DNA from 3 places in the Variovorax sp. P1_G12 genome. Region 2 is predicted to be linked to each of the others. Evidence: riboswitches for the same ligand, from Rfam matches in the RefSeq annotation. Region 2 holds a riboswitch; each other region holds the start of a gene.
What was found. Region 2 has a riboswitch for cobalamin ahead of AC1D2O_RS01390 (TonB-dependent receptor domain-containing protein). Riboswitches for the same ligand answer to the same signal wherever they lie in the genome.
Positions count from the first base shown of each region.

Region 1: another riboswitch for cobalamin. It lies ahead of AC1D2O_RS14190 (TonB-dependent receptor); the one in region 2 lies ahead of AC1D2O_RS01390 (TonB-dependent receptor domain-containing protein).
Region 3: another riboswitch for cobalamin. It lies ahead of AC1D2O_RS14180 (cobyrinate a,c-diamide synthase); the one in region 2 lies ahead of AC1D2O_RS01390 (TonB-dependent receptor domain-containing protein).

Region 1 covers NZ_JBFUBW010000010.1:200,503-206,125, forward strand. Annotated here, with positions in the region: gene AC1D2O_RS14190 (TonB-dependent receptor) at 1-1,750, opposite strand, end outside; cobalamin riboswitch at 1,878-2,139, opposite strand; gene AC1D2O_RS14195 (LacI family DNA-binding transcriptional regulator) at 2,199-3,230, opposite strand; gene AC1D2O_RS14200 (dioxygenase family protein) at 3,362-4,228, shown strand; gene AC1D2O_RS14205 (SDR family NAD(P)-dependent oxidoreductase) at 4,259-5,023, shown strand; gene AC1D2O_RS14210 (beta-keto acid cleavage family enzyme) at 5,020-5,623, shown strand, end outside.
Region 2 covers NZ_JBFUBW010000001.1:280,266-285,888, forward strand. Annotated here, with positions in the region: gene AC1D2O_RS01380 (ABC transporter substrate-binding protein) at 30-884, opposite strand; gene AC1D2O_RS01385 (bifunctional adenosylcobinamide kinase/adenosylcobinamide-phosphate guanylyltransferase) at 887-1,453, opposite strand; gene AC1D2O_RS01390 (TonB-dependent receptor domain-containing protein) at 1,450-3,342, opposite strand; cobalamin riboswitch at 3,424-3,661, opposite strand; gene AC1D2O_RS01395 (DUF904 domain-containing protein) at 3,731-3,955, shown strand; gene AC1D2O_RS01400 (cell division protein ZapA) at 3,955-4,296, shown strand; gene AC1D2O_RS01405 (sulfite exporter TauE/SafE family protein) at 4,574-5,389, shown strand; gene AC1D2O_RS01410 (universal stress protein) at 5,488-5,623, shown strand, end outside.
Region 3 covers NZ_JBFUBW010000010.1:193,567-199,189, forward strand. Annotated here, with positions in the region: gene cobN (cobaltochelatase subunit CobN) at 1-1,916, opposite strand, end outside; gene cobW (cobalamin biosynthesis protein CobW) at 1,937-2,998, opposite strand; gene AC1D2O_RS14180 (cobyrinate a,c-diamide synthase) at 3,070-4,386, opposite strand; cobalamin riboswitch at 4,568-4,823, opposite strand; gene AC1D2O_RS14185 (PepSY domain-containing protein) at 4,836-5,623, opposite strand, start outside.

The sequences.
Region 1 (5,623 bases), on a different contig from region 2:
ACAGCACGTTGTCGAGTTCGATCCTGTAGGCCGCCAGCGTGTAGTCGAGGCGGCCCTCCAGCGCCGACTGCTTGAGGCCGAGCTCCAGCTGCTTGCCCGTCGAGAGGCTGAAGCCGGCGTTGGTCGCCGAGAGCAGCAGGAGGTTGCCCGTACCGACCGGCGCACTCGCGTTCGAGTACTGGGCGTAGACCGAAGTGTAGTGGTCGATCGCGAAAACCACGCCCAGACGCGCCGATGTGGGCTTGTACCTCTGCGTGAACGATGCCTGGGCCCCGGTGTTGAGGTCCATGTTCTGGCGCTCCAGCTTCACGTAGTCCTGCCGCAGGCCGCCCACGAGGGTCCATCGGTCGCCGACGGACAGGGCATCTTCCATGAAGATCGCACCCGTGGGAATCCGTGCCTCGAAGACTGTGCGATTGCCGGCACCCGCGAACAGGGCGGGGTTCGCGGCAAAGACGCCGTAGCGTCCCGGGATGGTGGCGAACTCGCTCACCGAGAGCGCATTGTTGGCTGCGGTCGATCCGTTGGAGAAGTCGCGGTTGGAAGAAAAGTCGGTCTTCGTGTATTCGAGCCCCCCCACGAACCGGTTCTTCATTCCCCCGATCGGCGACGTGTTCGTGAGATCGAGCCGATCCGTCAGGATCTGGTGGTCGTGGGTGATGCCAACCAGGTCGCGCACGATGCGGCGCGGGGCGGCGAAGGCATAGGACTCCGAATTGCGCCATGTCCTGTCCGCCGTGTAGTAGGAAAGCTGGTTGCGCAGTTTCCATTCCGGCGCGATCTGCCAGCTGAGCTTGGCGCGCGTCCAGAGGCTGTCCGCACTCATCTCGGCATCGTCGAAGTTGTAGTTGCGAAACGCGATGCCGCGATCGACCACTCGCCCGCCGGCGTCGCTGACGATGTCCGTCGGCTGGAGCGCATAGGCACGCGGCACCAGCGGCGTGCCCTGATAGGACAGCGCACTGTCCCTGGCGTAGTCCATCGACAGATCGAGCGTGAGCTCACGCGTCAATGCCGTGCTGAAGCCCATGGTGAGGTTGTCGTAGCGCTGCTTGTTGCGGTCGATGTACCCATCGGTCTGCTGGTGGCTGTAGTCCAGTCGGAAAGCGCTGGCCTCGCCCACGTTGACGCCCAGGCCGACGCCGGCCCTGGCCGTGCCGAAGCTTCCATAGGAAAGCATGGCCTCGGCCCCAGGGTTGCTGCGGTCGGGTCGCTTGGTCACGAAGTTGACGGCCGCGCCGATGGCGCCTTCACCGTAGAGCACCGAAGAGGGGCCCTTCAGGACTTCGATGCGCTCATAGTTCCAGGTGTCCTGGGTCCGGCTCACCATCGTCGGCACCGCAATGCGATCGCCGTCGAACAGATAGGTGATGAAACCACCGGTGAAGCCGCGCGTCGAGATCACCGATGGCGATCCGGGCGCTCCACCGGCAGTGATGCCCACGCCGCCGCGCAAGGCCTCTTCGAAAGTCCGCGCGCCACGCCGTTCCATGGTCTCCTGGCTGATCACCTCGACCGAAGCCGGCGTTTCCATGACGCTCAGGCCCAGCCTGCCGGCAACTTCGGTCGTTGCCTGAAGCGCCGGCGCCTGATCCTGCTGGATGGCTGTCACCTCGACGGGTCGCAAGCTCACTTGCGCCGGCGCCGAGGTGCTGGCGAGCAGGGCGACAAGGCCCGGGATCGTGATGTGTGGGGTCGTGAAAGGACCTGAAACCCGGGGCCGGATCCCGAGCTCGGCAGGCTTGCGCATATGCGGTTCCTCCAGCCCGCATTCCCGCTGGGCTGTTCAAAGAGAGACACACGCTGCAATTGCACGAGTCGATGCCAACCCGGCACGCAGGTGCCGAGCGGCCCGGACAAACGCACTCCCGCAGCGTCCGAAGGCGATTGCGAAGGCCGGTATCCGGGCTCGCGGGTTGCTGTCATGCGCTTGCGCACGACAACAGAAGCCTCGCCTTCCCACGCTCGACTCGAGCGCAGTGGCTGCGAACACCCGCAGGTGCTCACTCGAAACTTCTCTATCCGCTTACCGTTGCGGGGGCAGCGCAGGCATTGCGCGTCATCGACGCGCGCACCTGCTTCCCGTTTAACCTCCCAAACCATTTCCGGCATGGGGGGCACCTTCGAACCGTGGCGGAGATCGCTCCAGCAAGGAGCGATCTACCGTCGGGGCGGATTATAGGAAGCGCCGACGGGGGTCAGCGCGCCGCCGGTGCGCCTGTCGACTTGCGCACCACCAGCTCCGGCCTCAACACCACGGTCGACGCTGACATCGCGCGCCCGTCGATCTCCTCGAACAGCATCTCGGCCGAGCGCCAGCCGAGTTCGCGATGGGGCAGGCGGATGGTGGTGAGCGGCGGATCGACCATGTCCACGAGCGGCATGTCGTTGTGGCCGGTGACCGAGATGTCCTGCGGCACGCGCAGGCCGGCATCGCGAAGCGCGTCGTAGGCGCCCAGCGCCACGAGATCGTTGCAGCAGACCACCGCCTGGGGCGCGGCGCCGGCCGCGAGCATCTGCTTCATCGCCATCGCGCCCGCCTCGCGGCTGTAGCTCGCGCACTCGACCATGCGGAACGGCTTCATGCGGTGATCGCGCAAGGCCTGCTCCACGCCCAGCCAGCGGCCCACACCGGTGGGAATGGTCTGCGGTCCCGCGAGATGCGCGATGCGCTTGTGGCCCAGGCCGACGAGGTGGTCGACCGCGAGCTTCATCGCGAGCCGGTCATCGCTGACCACGGCCGGCAGGCGGCCGGTTTCATCGGCGCGGTTGACCAGCACCGCGGTCATGCCTGCCTTGGCGATGAAGTCGACCAACGGGTCGTCGCGCGTGGCGGTGGCCAGGATCACGCCATCGACGCGCTGCGCCAGCATGCGCTCCAGCACCGGCCGCGCGAGCGCGGGGTCCACCACGTTGGTGACGAAGACGAAATAGCCGTGCGCGGCCGCGCTGGCCTCGATGCCCTGGAGGATCGGCGGGAACACGGCATTGGTGATGTCGGGCACCAGCACGCCGATGGTGTGGGTGCGGCCCGTGCGCAAGGCCGAGGCCGCGCGGTTGGGCCTGTAGCCCAGGCGCTGCGCCGCCTCCTCGACCACACGCAGCACCTCGTCGCTGATCAATGACCGCTTCTCGGGGCTGAGCGCGCGCGAGACGGTCGACACATGAACGCCGGCCGCGCGGGCAACGTCGCGAATGGTGACGGGGGTGGAAGTCGGGTTGGTGCTCATTGATGCAAACGATTGTCATGCAGGCGGGCGACCCTTGTTCGGCAATCGCCCTCCTTGAACGTCGGAATTCCTCCATTTTACTTTTTGGTGATTTGGGCTAATATCGTGCAAACGATTGCAAGGATCTCAACGTGAACATCGCCACCTCCCCCGATTCGGTGCTGGGCTTCGCGCTCGACGCCATGAAAGGAACGCCCGACCCGCGGCTGCGCACCGTGATGGATGCACTCACCCGCCACCTGCATGCCTTCGTCCAGGAGGTGAAGCTGACCGAGGAGGAGTTCGAGCGAGCGCTCGAATTCATCGTCGCCATCGGCCACGCCACCGGCGAGACCAAGAACGAGGTGGTGCTCGCGGCCGACATCCTCGGCGTGTCCACCGTGGTGGCGCTGCAGAACAACCAGGACCCGCACGGCGAATCGCCGGCCGCGCTGCTCGGCCCCTTCTGGCGCGCCAACTCGCCGGACTGCGCCCGGGGCGACAACATCGCGCGCTCGGGCACGCCGGGCACACCGCTCGACGTGACGGGCACCGTGCGCGACGGCAAGGGCCACCCGCTCGCCGGCGCCACGGTCGACGTCTGGCAGGCCTCGCCCGTGGGCCTCTACGAGAACCAGGACCCGACGCAGGTCGACATGAACCTGCGCGGCCGCTTCACCACCGACGCCGAAGGGCACTTTCATTTCCGCAGCGTGCGGCCGGCCGGCTACCCGGTGCCGACCGACGGCCCCTGCGGCGTGCTGCTGCACGCGCAGCAGCGCCATCCGAACCGGCCCGCGCACCTGCACTTCATGGTGAGCAAGCCGGGCCACAAGGTGCTGATCACGCAGGTGTTCGCCGATGACGACGAGAACCTGGAGAGCGATCCGACTTTCGGCGTGACGCGCCAGCTGATCGGCCGCTTCGCGCTGGCACCCGACGGCAAGACCGCCACGCTGCAGTACGACTTCCAGCTCGAGCCCGGCGAGATGAAGTTCCCCCGGCCACCGATTCCCTGATTGCCCGATTCCACAACCTCCCCTCTTCCCATGAGCTTCGATCCTGTTTCCAGACTCGACGGCAAGGTCGCCGTCATCGCCGGTGGCCTCGGCGCCATCGGCTACGCCACCGCCACGCGGCTGGCCGCGCTCGGCGCCACCTGCGTGCTGCTGCACCGTGGCGCAGACGTTGCTGCCGCACGGGCCGCCGCCCTGCCCGCCGCCCACGGACAGCGGCACGGCGCGATCCGCGCCGACATCGTCGACACGCCCAGCCTGCAGCGGGCCGCCTCCGAGGTGCAGGCCGCCCATGGCCGCTGCGACATCCTGGTCAACAGCGCCGGCCACACGCAGCCGGTGCCAGCCGCCGACCTCGACGCGCTCACCGACGAACTGATCGACGATCTGCTGCGCGCCAACTTCCGCGGCGTGTTCGCGACCATCCGCGCCTTCGCGCCGATGCTCAAGGCCAGCGGCGACGGGCTGGTGGTCAACGTCTCGTCGATCGCCGGCTTCACCGGCGTCGGCAGCAACCTGGCCTACGTCGCGGCCAAGGCCGGCCTCGACGTCGTCGGCGACGCGCTGGCCAAGGCGCTCGCGCCCGCGGTGCGCGTGGTCTCGGTGTCGCCGGGTGCGGTCGAGTCCGGTTTCGTGCCGGGCCGTGGTGCCGAGTTCGCCGACAAGATGGCCGCCACCACACCGCTGGGCCGCATCGGCCGGCCCGACGACGTTGCCGCCACCGTCGAAGCGCTGGCGACCACGCTGCGCTTCGTGACCGGCACCCGCATCGTGGTCGACGGAGGGCGGCACCTGTGAGCACCAAAACCTTGATCACCTGCGCGGTCACCGGCAACCTCGTGAAGCCCGAACAGACGCCGCACCTGCCGATCACGCCGGTGCAGATCGCCGACGAATGCCTGGCCGCGGCCGAGGCCGGCGCGGCGCAGGTGCACATCCATGTGCGCCATCCGGAGACCGGCAAGCCCTCGATGGAAGTCGACCTCTACCGCGAAGTGGTCGACCGCATCCGCCGGCAGAACCGCGAACTCATCATCAACCTCACGACCGGCCCCGGCGGCCGCTTCATACCGAGCGAGGACGACCCGAAGGTCGCCGCGCCCGGCAGCACCCTCCTGCCGCCCGAGAAGCGGGTCGAGCACATCGCACTGATCAGGCCCGACGTCTGCTCGCTGGACCTCAACACGATGAATTCCGGGCCCGACGTGGTGATGAACACGCCGAAGAACGTGCGCCGCATGGCCCGCGTGATCCGCGACGCGGGCGTCAAGCCCGAACTGGAGATCTTCGATTCGGGCGACATCCATCTGGCGCTCGACCTGATCGCCGACGGGACACTCGACGGCCCCGCCATGTGGACTTTCGTGCTCGGCGTGAAGTACGGCTTCGCGCCCACGC
Region 2 (5,623 bases):
GCCTCGCGTCGCATGCGCGCGGGAACCCGTCACCGCGCCTTCTCCTGCAGGCACTGCGCCATCAGCCGCGCGGCTTCGCCCATGCGCGGCCCGGGACGCACCAGCACGTCCGACTCGGCAGCGCTGAAACGGCAGATGCGGCCTTCGCGCACCGCCCGGATGGCGCCCCAGCCCGGCCGCTGCTCCAGCCCCTGCGCGCTGCGTTCGCCGACCATGATCAGGTCGGGATTGGCCCGGACCACGAACTCGGGGTTGAGCTTCGGAAACGGGCCGAGCGCGGCCGGCACGATGTTCTTCACGCCGAGCCGCGCGAGCGTCTCGCCGATGAAGGAGACTTCGCCCGCCGCATAGGGCGCGCTGTTGACCTCGAAATACACGCGCGTGCGCGCCACGCGCGCGGGCAGCGACTGCGCCGCCGCCGAGACGCTGGCGTCGATCGCGCGCCACACCGCCTGCGCGTCGTCCACGTCCAGCACCCGGCCCAGTGCGTCGAGCACGCGGCGCACGTCCGCATGGTTCTTCGGCTCGAGCACCAGCACCCGGAGCCCGAGGCCCTCGAGCCGCTCGGTGACCCGGGACGACCTCGACAGCAGCACCAGGTCGGGCTTGAGCGCGACGATCGCCTCCACGTTCGGGTCCAGCCCGCCGCCGACTTGCGGCAATGCCCGTACCGGCGCAGGCCAATTGGAATAGCGGTCGACGCCGATCAGCCGGTCGCAGGCGCCCAGCGTGCAGACGGCCTCCGTCAGCGAAGGCAGCAGGCTCACGATGCGCTGCGGCGGCCGCGGCAGGTCCACCGGGACGCCCCGTTCGTCGGTCACGACCACGGCCTGGGCCGCCACGCCCAACCAGCACAGGGCGGCGCAGGCCAGCCGCGCAAACATCTTCATGCAAGCTCCTTCAAGGTCAGCGGCAGTCCGGCCGCCATCAGCGTGACACGCTCGCAGGCTGCGGCGACCTGCTGGTTGAGGCCGCCGAGCGCATCGACGAACCGGCGCACCTCCCGGCCCAGCGGGATCACGCCCAGCCCGATCTCGTTGCCGACCAGCACCAGCGGACCGGGCGCGTCGGCGATCGCGCCCAGCAGTTCGGCGATCGCGCGGTCGGCGCCCAGGCTCGCAGGCGGTGGTCCGGGGGGCGCCATGAGGTTGGTGAGCCACAGGGTGAGACAGTCGACCAGCACCAGCGTGCCGGGAGCGCCGTGGTCGCGGATCGCCTGCGCCAGCGCCAGCGGCTCCTCGACCGTGGTCATCGCCGGCACCCGCACCGCGCGGTCGTCGCGGTGCCTGGCGATGCGCGCCTGCATCTCCGCGTCCAGGGCCTGCGCGGTCGCGATCAGCACCGCGCGATGCGCGGGCGAGCGGGCGAGCCACGCCGCGGCGAGTTGCTCGCCGCGGCGCGATTTGCCGCTCTTCTGACCGCCGAGGATCAGTTCGCGGCGGGCCATGCTCATTTCGGCTGCCACCGGACGGTCAGGTACGCAGCGCGCCCTTGCTGGTTGTAGCCAAACGCGGTTTCATACTGCTCGTCGGTCAGGTTCGTGACCCGGGCCTGGACCGACCAGTCCTTGGCAAAGCGATAGTCCACATAGAGATCGACCGTGGTGTAGCTGCCGAGTGTGCGCGTGTTCGCCGCATCGTCAAAGCGGCTGCCCACGTTGAGCGCCGATCCGCCGAACTTCCAGGCGCCGACCGCGTAGTCGACGCCCAGCGACGCCTGGTTCCTCGCCCGGCGCGGCAACTGCTTGCCGGTGCCCTCGTTGCGCGGGTCGAGCGAGTCGTAGCTCGCGTGCAGGCCCAGGTCGCCGAACTGCCCGTCGTAGCTCAGCGTCCCGCCCTCGATGCGCGCGCGCGGAATGTTCTGCGGCAGCGTCGTGTTGGTGATGAAGCCCTGGATCTTGTTGTCGTAGCCCACCAGCTTGACCGTGTGGGCGCCCTGGGTCCAGGTGATCCCGAGGTCGGTGTTCTTGCCCTCCTCCGGCTGCAGCGCCGGATTGCCGAAGGCCGGGAAGTAGAGCTGGTTGAACGAGGGCGCCGTGAAGCTGGTGCCCTGCGACACGTTGACGCGCCAGTTCGGCGTGATGCGGTAGGCATAGCCGGCGAACCAGGTGTTGCTGTCGCCGAACTGCGAATTGCTGTCGTGCCGCGCGTCGAGCTGCCAGCTGTGGGCGCCCGAATTGCCGTTGAGGCCGACGAAGCCCGAATCGATGGCGCGGTCGGTCACGGTGTAGCGGGTGTCGCTCCTCACGTCCTGCTCGCGGCGCTCGAGCCCGGCGACCACGGTGCCGATCGGTGTCACGATGTCGTTCTGCCAGAGGTACTGGTCCTGGACGGTCTCGAACAGGCCCGGCAGGTTGAAAGGCGCGGCCACGATCGCGCGCGTGTAGTCCTCGCTGCGTGAATAGCGCAGCTGGGTGGTCCAGTTCGACATCACGAGGCCGCGGACGCCGACGTAGCCGGTCTGGGTGCGCAGGGTGCCGCGCGTGTCGCGGTTCGGGCCGTCGTCGAAGCGGTTCAGCCCGTCGGCGTAGAGCATGGCGGCGTCGAATTTCCAGTCCGGGTTGAGCTGGTAGCCGAATGACGCATTGACCGCGGTCTGGTTGAAGGGGTCGTCGTCCGGATTGAAGTTGCCGAACTGCACCTTGGGGTTGGTCGACGAGAACTTCGCGTTGAGTGTGCGCGCGACGTCGAGCGAATAGGTCGCGGCCCCCGCGGCGCCGCTGAAGCCGCCGGTGATCTGCTTGTAGCTCTCGCTGCCGACCGTGGTCGAGGCGTGCGGGGCGAACACCGGTTGACCCGGGCTCGCCCTGCGCGTGAAGATCTGCACCACGCCGCCGACGCCGTCGCTGCCGTAGAGCGCCGAGGCCGGCCCCTTGACCACCTCGATCCGGTCGATCATCTCGACCGGGATGTTGTCCCACACCGGTGTGCCGAGCGTGGCGGAGCCGTAGCGGACGCCGTCGATCAGCAGGATCGTGTGGCGCGGCTCGGCGCCGCGGATGTACACGCTGCTCGCTTTGCCGGCGCCGCCGTTGGCCGAGATCTGCACGCCGGCCAGCCGGGCCAGGATTTCGGGCAGCGTGCGGCTCGCCTGCTGCTCGATCTGCTCCCGGTCGATGACCACGGTGTCCGACACCAGTTCGTCGGCGCGGGTCGGCACCCGCGTCGCGGTGACCACCATCTCGGGCAGCGCTGGCGCCGCCTCCTGGGCCGACGCCAGCGTGGGGACGCCGACAGCACCGGCAATCAAGGCCGCGACGGCCGACGAAACGGCATGGGCGCGGGGCCGCAGCCGCGGCAAGGCGCACCGGGAGGCGGGCGTGGAAAGAACGCAGGATTTCATGGGGGCGACAAAAGGTCAAAGTCCTTCGCCGGCTTCCCCGCCAGCGCTTGGACGTCATGGCCGCCTGCATGCATCGCGCATGCGGCAGCCGCCTCGTTGGCCGGTATCCGGGCTGGCAGTGCAACCCTCGTCGCCTTCCCGTGCACCTGTTTCAGGGCACCCAGTGGCTGATTGACGAGGGCGGCGCCCGAGTGCGCCGACTGCTTGACCGTTGCGGGGGCAGCGCAGGTTGGTTCGGCCCCGGGGGGCTTCGACTCCTGCTTCCCGTTGAACTGCGACGCGTGAACCGCGGCGCGAGCACCAACGAGCGGAATTGTAGGGTTTGTCGGCATGTGCCCGGAACAACCGGGCGCGAACGCGCCGGCGGCGGAACCTACAATCGCCCTCCATGCCAGCATCGAGCCGTATTGACCAGATCGCCGAGCGCGTCGAGCGCCTGCTCGTGCGCCACGAAGAAGTACAGCGCACCAATGCGTTGCTGCAGGACCAGGTCGACGCGCTCACGCGCGAACGCGACACGCTCAAGTCGCGGCTCGCCGCGGCCCGCACGCGCCTCGACGCCCTGCTCGATCAGCTCCCGGTCGATCCCACCCAAGACGCCAGCTCTTCCTGATGAAACAAATCGAAGTCCAGATCATGGGCCAGAGCTACCTGCTCGGCTGCCCCGAAGGCGGCGAGGCGCAATTGCGCGACGCGGTCGAACGCGTCGACGGTGCGATGTGCAAGATCCGCGATGCCGGCAAGGTCAAGGCCCGCGACCGCATCGCGGTGCTGGCCTCGCTCAACCTGGCCTTCGACCTGGTGCAGCGCGAAGCGGCGCCGGCGCCGGCCCAGGTGCCTGCACCTGTACCTGCGCCCGCGCCCGCGGCGGACGCCACCGAAGACGAGGTCCGCGCCGTGCAATTGATCCAGCGCCTGGACCAGGCCCTGGCCGGCGACGGACATCTCCTCTGAAGATCCGGCGCGCCCGCGGCTGCAGGGCGTAAAATACGCATCGTCTGCGGTGCGAGGCTGGGCTCTATATTTCCTTGTACCAATGCTCTCCGGAGCAGGGCTTGGAATATCGCTTGGCAGGTGTGATCATCTCGCGTCAGATGAACCCGAAGCCTTGCTGACCTCGCCCACCTGAACCCTGGTTCAGGATGCGGGTTCGGCTCACACTCGCAGACACCTCTCACTGACAGCCACGGCCCCGCGATCGGCGCCGTGGCTTTTTTCTGGATCCTTGCGAATGACCATCGAACCCCTGCTGATCGCCGAACTCGCCCTGCTCGGCATTGGCACCGGATTCCTCGCCGGCCTGCTCGGCATCGGCGGCGGCATGCTGATGGTGCCGTTCATCACGATCATCCTCGGCCAGCGCGGCGTCGCCGCCGACCTCGCGGTCAAGATGGCGATCGCGACCTCGATGGCGACCATCATCTTCACTTCGATCTCCAGCGTGCGCGCCCACCATCGGCGCGGCGCGGTGCGCTGGGACATCGTCAAGCGGCTCGCCCCCGGCATCGTGATCGGCAGCCTGGCCGGCAGCCTGGGCGTCTTCAGCCTGCTCAAGGGCACCGCGCTGGCGATCTTCTTCGCCCTCTTCGTCGGCTTCTCGGCCACGCAGATGTTCCTCGACAAGAAGCCCAAGCCGACGCGCCAGATGCCGGGCACCGCGGGCCAGCTCGGGGCCGGCGGCGCGATCGGTTTCATCTCCGGCCTGGTCGGCGCCGGCGGCGGCTTCATCAGCGTGCCTTTCATGACCTGGTGCAACGTCGCGATCCACAACGCGGTCGCCACCAGCGCCGCGCTCGGCTTCCCGATCGCGGTCGCCAACGTGGCCGGCTACGTGGCCAGCGGCCAATCGGTGCAGGGCCTGCCGGCGGGCTCGTTCGGCTACATCTGGCTGCCGGCGCTGGCGGTGATCGCGGTCTGCAGCTTCCTCGTGGCGCCGCTCGGCGCCCGGGCCGCGCACAGCCTCCCGGTGGGCAAGCTCAAGCGCGTATTCGGAAGCATCCTCTATCTGCTGGCGGCCTACATGCTCTGGAAAGGGCTGCACGGCTGAGCGACCGGGCGCATTCACCCCGCCGCTTGACATGGATCAAGCCGAGGCGCGCGAAACCTGCTTTAAGCTCAGGTGATCCACCCACCACCGGAGAACCCATGTTCAAGCGCATCCTGGTCGCCACCGACGGCTCCCCTCTCTCGGAGAAGGCCGTGACGAGCGCCATCGCCCTGGCGGCCCTGAGCGGCGCCGAGCTGGTCGCGCTCACCGTGGTGCCCCGCTATCCGACCAACT
Region 3 (5,623 bases), on a different contig from region 2:
TAGTACTCGTCCATCTGCCGCTCCAGCTGCTGCAGCGGGCCATAGGTCTCGGCGCGCGTCATCGCCGGCATCAGGTGGTCGATGATCACGGCCTGGGTACGCCGCTTGGCCTGGCTCCCTTCGCCCGGGTCGTTGACGATGAAGGGATAGAGATGCGGCAGCGGGCCCAGGATGGCATCGGGCCAGCACGCCTCGCTCAGTGCCACGCTCTTGCCCGGCAGCCACTCGAGATTGCCGTGCGTGCCCACATGCACCATCGCGTCGACCGCGAAGGCGCGGCGCAGCCAGAAGTAGAAGGCCAGGTAGTGGTGGGGCGGCACCAGGTCCGCGTCGTGGTAGGTGGCCGCCAGGTCCACGGCACGCCCGCGCGCCGGCTGGATGCCGACGAAGACATGACCGAAGCGCAGGCCGGCAATCGTGAAGCGCCCGCTGCGCAGCGTCGGCTCTTGCTCGGGCGTGCCCCACAGGGCGTTGACCGCCGCCCTGCTGTCGGCGGGCAATCGATTGAAATCTTCCAGGTAGTCGGCCAGGGAAAAGCTCTGCGCGGCGGGCCGGGCGCCATTGGCGTCGCTGTTGTTGGTGATGCCGCGCAACAGCGCTGCGATCAGGGCGTCGCCGCTGGCGGGCAGATCCCCGGTCAGGTACCCCGCGGCCCGCAGTTCCTGCAACACGACCACGGTCGACGCCGGCGTGTCCAGGCCGACGCCATTGGCGATGCGCGCATCGTCGATCGGGTAGTTGGCCAGGATCAGCGCGATCCGCTTGTCGGCGTTGGGCTTGTCGCGCAGCACGCACCAGCGGCGTGCCAGTTCGGCCACGAAGGCCATTCGGCCGGGCTCGGCCTGGTAGCGAAGCACGTCGAGCTCGGTGTGCTCGCAGCGCCAGGCCATGCCCTTGAAACTGATGGCGCGCGTGAGGATGCGCCCATCCACCTCGGGCAGTACCACCTGCATGGCCAGATCGCGCGGCGCGAGGCCGTGCGGGTCGGCCAGCCATTGCTCCTGCGTGCCGCCGGCGGTGATGAGCTGCAGCACGGGGGCGTCCCCGGCCAGCGTGGCGAGCGGCATGTCGCCGTCGCCTGCGCTCCCATCGTCGCGGCCGTCGATCGACGCCACCGCGAAGCTGGTCGCGTTCAGCACGATCGCCACGCGGTGTTCCGCGACCAGGGCCTGCACCGCGGCGTGGCTGTCGGGGTTCTTGAGCGAATCCACGGCGAGTGCCAGCGCGTTCAGGTCGGCGGCCGACAGCGCTTCCAGCATGGCGTCGAACACCGCCGTGTTGCCCGCCTGCAGATGGGCGCGGTAGAACAGCAGCAGCGCCACCGGCGCGCCTGCCTTCCAAGTGGCGCGGCCGGCGGCCTCCGGCGGCCGATAGCGCACGGCCGAAGGCAGGGGCACCGGCTGCGCCGGCCGGCTGCCCAGCCCGAACGCCGCATGGCCGATCAGCGAGAAGAAGGCCTTCGCATTGTCGAGCCCTCCTTCGCGCAGGCAGCGCCAAAGATGGCGGCAATCATCGTGCGGCGCGCTGCTGCGCATGAGCAGATGCATGTCTTCGAAGGCGTCGCCCGAGAATATCGCCAGCCATTGACCGCGTTCGCGCGCCGAGGACATGGCGCGCTCCACCAGGTAGGCCCAGTCGCTCGGGGTACCCAGATGGTCGATCGCCACCACGCGGGCATGGCGCAGCACGTCGTCGACATACATGTCCACGGAAGCCGGCTGTCGAAGCCACATCAGGTTGGCCAGGCGCACGCTGGGATAGTCGGCGCCCATCTGCCCGGCCGCGTCGGCGAGCAGCGACAGGGTGGTGTCGGCGGCGCTGAGCACGACCACCGAGGCGGGCGTCTGCGCCACGCGCACGACGCCTTGGCCGCCGTCTTCGACGTGGCCGCCGGGGCGGGTGGACAGCAGATGCATGAAGGGCTTTCGGTGACGCGTCAGGCCACCGCGGCCACGCCCAGCGCCGCGTCCAGTTCGGCTTGCAAGGCCGCCGCATCGAGGCCTGCCCCGATCAGCACCAGGCGCGTCTGCCGAGCCTCGTCGGCGCGCCAGGGCCGGTCGAAGTAGCTGTCGAAGCGCGTGCCGACGCCTTGCACCACCAGCCGCATCGCCGCGCCGGGCAGTGCGACGAAGCCTTTGGCCCGATAGATCTCGTGGCGCTCGACCAGACTCTGCAAGGCGGCCAGCAAGCGGCCGCGGTCAGGGACCTGCAGGGTGACCGAGACCGAGTCGAAGGCGTCGTGGTCGTGGTCTTCCTCCTCGTCGTGGTGAGTCCTGCGCTGGTCGATCGCATCTTCCACCGCACGCTCCATGCCCAGCAGCACACCGAGGTCGATGCGTCCATGCTGCGCATGCACCAGCTTCACGCCTGTCGCGGTCTCGGCGCGGACGACAGCCTCCACACCGGCCAGCGTCGCCGCGTCGAGCCCATCCGTCTTGTGCACGACCACCAGGTCGGCGGTCGCCAGCTGGTCTTCGAACAACTCCGACAAGGGCGAATCGTGGTCGAGGTTCTCGTCGGCGCGGCGCTGGGCGTCCACCGCCAGCGGGTCGTCCGCGAATCGGCCGGCGGCGACGGCCGGTGCATCCACCACCGTGATCACCGCGTCCACCGTGAAGGCGTTGCGCAGCGCCGGCCACTGGAAGGCCTGCACCAGGGGCTTGGGCAAGGCCAGGCCCGAGGTCTCGATGACCAGGTGATCGATCTGATCGCGCCGCGCGGCCAGTTGCTCCATCACCGGCGCGAACTCTTCCTGCACGGTGCAGCACAGGCAGCCGTTGGCCAGCTCGAACAACTGGCCGTCCGGCGCCCCGGTCTCGTCGCAGCCGATGCCGCAGCCGCGCAGCAGCTCGCCGTCGATGCCCAATTCGCCGAACTCGTTGACGATGACCGCGATGCGCCGGCCCTGGGCGTTCTGCAACAGGTGGCGCAGCAGGGTGGTCTTGCCGCTGCCGAGGAAGCCGGTGACGATGGTGGCGGGGATCTTGCGGCTCTGCATGGGCGTGGGAGTCGAGGTTTGCATGGGCTGTGGTGGTTCGGTGGGTCGTCTGCGGCGTTGCCAGCTCGCGATCAGGGCTTGAACAACGCGGCGATGGCCGCCGGATTGCTCGGAAAGTACAGATGCATGAAGGACGCGAAAAGGCGTTTCTGGCGGAAGACCGCTTCGGCTTGGCCGTGGTGGCGCCGGGCCCGCGTGTGCAGTGCAGCCGGCGCGCGCGTGTCGATGCGGGCGTGATGAAAAGTGTGGCCGCGGACCTCGCCTTCGGGCAACGCCAGACTGTGCATGCCGAGGTTGACGAGCCGGTCGGACATCGCGCCCTGCCCGGGCAGCAAACCCAGCATGGGCGCCTTGTGGCCAGCAGCGTCGCTCAGCGACTCCAGCAGCACCAGCATGCCGCCGCACTCCGCGACCATCGGGCGACCCGCGGCATGGTGCGCAGCGATGGATTCGCGCATCGCTGCATTGCCGGCCAGCGCCCGCAAGTGCAGTTCCGGGTAACCGCCCGGAAGGTACAGCGCGTGCGCCCCTTGCGGCACCGGTTCGTTGGCCAGCGGCGAAAAGAAGCTGAGTTGCGCCCCCAGGGTGCGCAGGAGGTCGAGATTGGCGGAGTAGACGAACGAGAAGGCGGCGTCTTGCGCGATGGCGATGGTGACGCCGGCGAGCGAGACGGGCAGACCTGAATCCGAAGCCGAGCGCAGCGGCGCGTGGAATTCCACGGCGGGCGGCATCGGCAGCGCCCCGTGCTCGGCAAGCGCAAGCGCGGCGGCTCCGATGCGCTCGGCGATGTCGTCCACCTCGCCGGCCTGCACGAGGCCGAGGTGACGCGATGGCAACGCATAGTGCCCGCCGCGCGGCAGCGCGCCGTACCAGGCCATGCCGGCCGGCAGGCTCTCGCGCACCATCTGCGCATGGCCCGCGCTGCCCACGCGATTGGCCAGCACGCCCGCCAGCTGCAGGCCGGGGCGATAGGTCGCCAGCCCGTGGGCGACTGCGCCAAAGGTCTGCGCCATCGACGATGCATCGATCACGGCCAGTACCGGCAGTCCGAAATGCAGCGCCAGATCGGCACTCGACGGCGTTCCATCGTGCAGCCCCATCGCGCCTTCGACCAGGATCAGGTCGGCCTGCGCAGCCGCACTGTGCAAGAGCTCGGCACAGTGCGCTTCCCCCCCCATCCACAAGTCGAGCTGCTGCACCGGCGCGCCGCTGGCACGTTCGAGGACCATGGGGTCGAGAAAATCCGGCCCGGTCTTGAACACGCGCACGCGCCGGCCCTTGCTGCGATGCCAATGCGCCAAAGCGGCAGTCACGGTGGTCTTGCCTTGGCCCGAGGCCGGGGCCGTGACCAGCAGCGCGGGACAGCTGAAGGCTGCGGGCGCAATCATCCCTCGACCCACCTCGGCCTGCCGGCCACTCGCAGCGCATGAACGCGCATGAATGCCACCGCACAGCGGCGTGAGCCAGGGCCATGTCGCCTGAACGGGATACGTGTCATAGGGAAAATACCGCGCCAGCCATGCTCACCCGCTTCCCCGCAGGTACGCACCACAAGGCGCGCCGTTCGCACAGCGCGCCGCCTCGTTGGCCGGTATCCGGGCTGGCGAAGACGACCCGTGTTCCCTTCCCAGGCGGCACCGATTGCGCGGATTGCACCTAGTGGGTTATAGACACGAGCGGCGAGCACGAGGGCTCACGTTCGCTTACCGTTGCGGGGGCAGCTCAGGTTAGGGCGCGCGATGGCTTGCCGCACCACCCCTCCTGATTCCCGTTGAACTGCTTCGACCGGAAAGACGAAGCGAGCACCAACGGGCTGATCATAGCGGAACACCTCCGCTCATGCGATGCGCGGCCCGGTTGTCTTGCGCGCCGCAGTCTTGGGCACCAGAGCGCGCCAGCCGACGACGCACGATGTGATGCACAAGGCGATGCCCAGGGCGGACAGGATCAGCACCAACGCCTCGCGCAACCAAGGTCGTTCCCGCAGCGGTTCGAAGTCGAGGCTGTGCAATCCCTGGTACATGAACCGCTGCCATCGTCCCGAGGGGTCGACCCGCAACAACACCCTGCCCGAGGCGGGATCGGCATAGAGGTCCGTGCCGTCGGACCAATGCGCGCGCCAGACCGGCAAAGGCCGGCCCTCCGAGGCTTCGGCCGAGCCTGGATTCTTCGCGTAGTAGACATCGTCGTAGCGATCCATCCGCACCACGCTCGACGCAGGTGTGTCTGCACCGCGCAGATGCCGCAGGACGCCCGACATCAGCGCGTCAGGCAGCGCCGGATCCAATGTCGATGCAGCGCTCGCATCGTCCGCGCGCACCCACCACCGCCGGCCTGTGCCCTGGATTCGATACCAGACCTGCCCGTCGACTCGAATCCGCTCCAGTTCCAATGGCTGCGCACCGGCCTCGCCGGCCGAGACCGCAGCCAGGGCAAGCGGCGGCGCCAGGACCGCGTCCCGGCTGGGGCCGAGCCAGCGCTCGCGCTCGGAAGCCGATAGCCCGCGTGACGAGAACACGCCATAGGGATTCATCGACATCAGGCCGGAGAAGATCCAGGTGAGCGTGAACACCGCGGCGACCAGGCCCGCGATGTGATGCCAACGCATCCAGAACTTGCGATAGG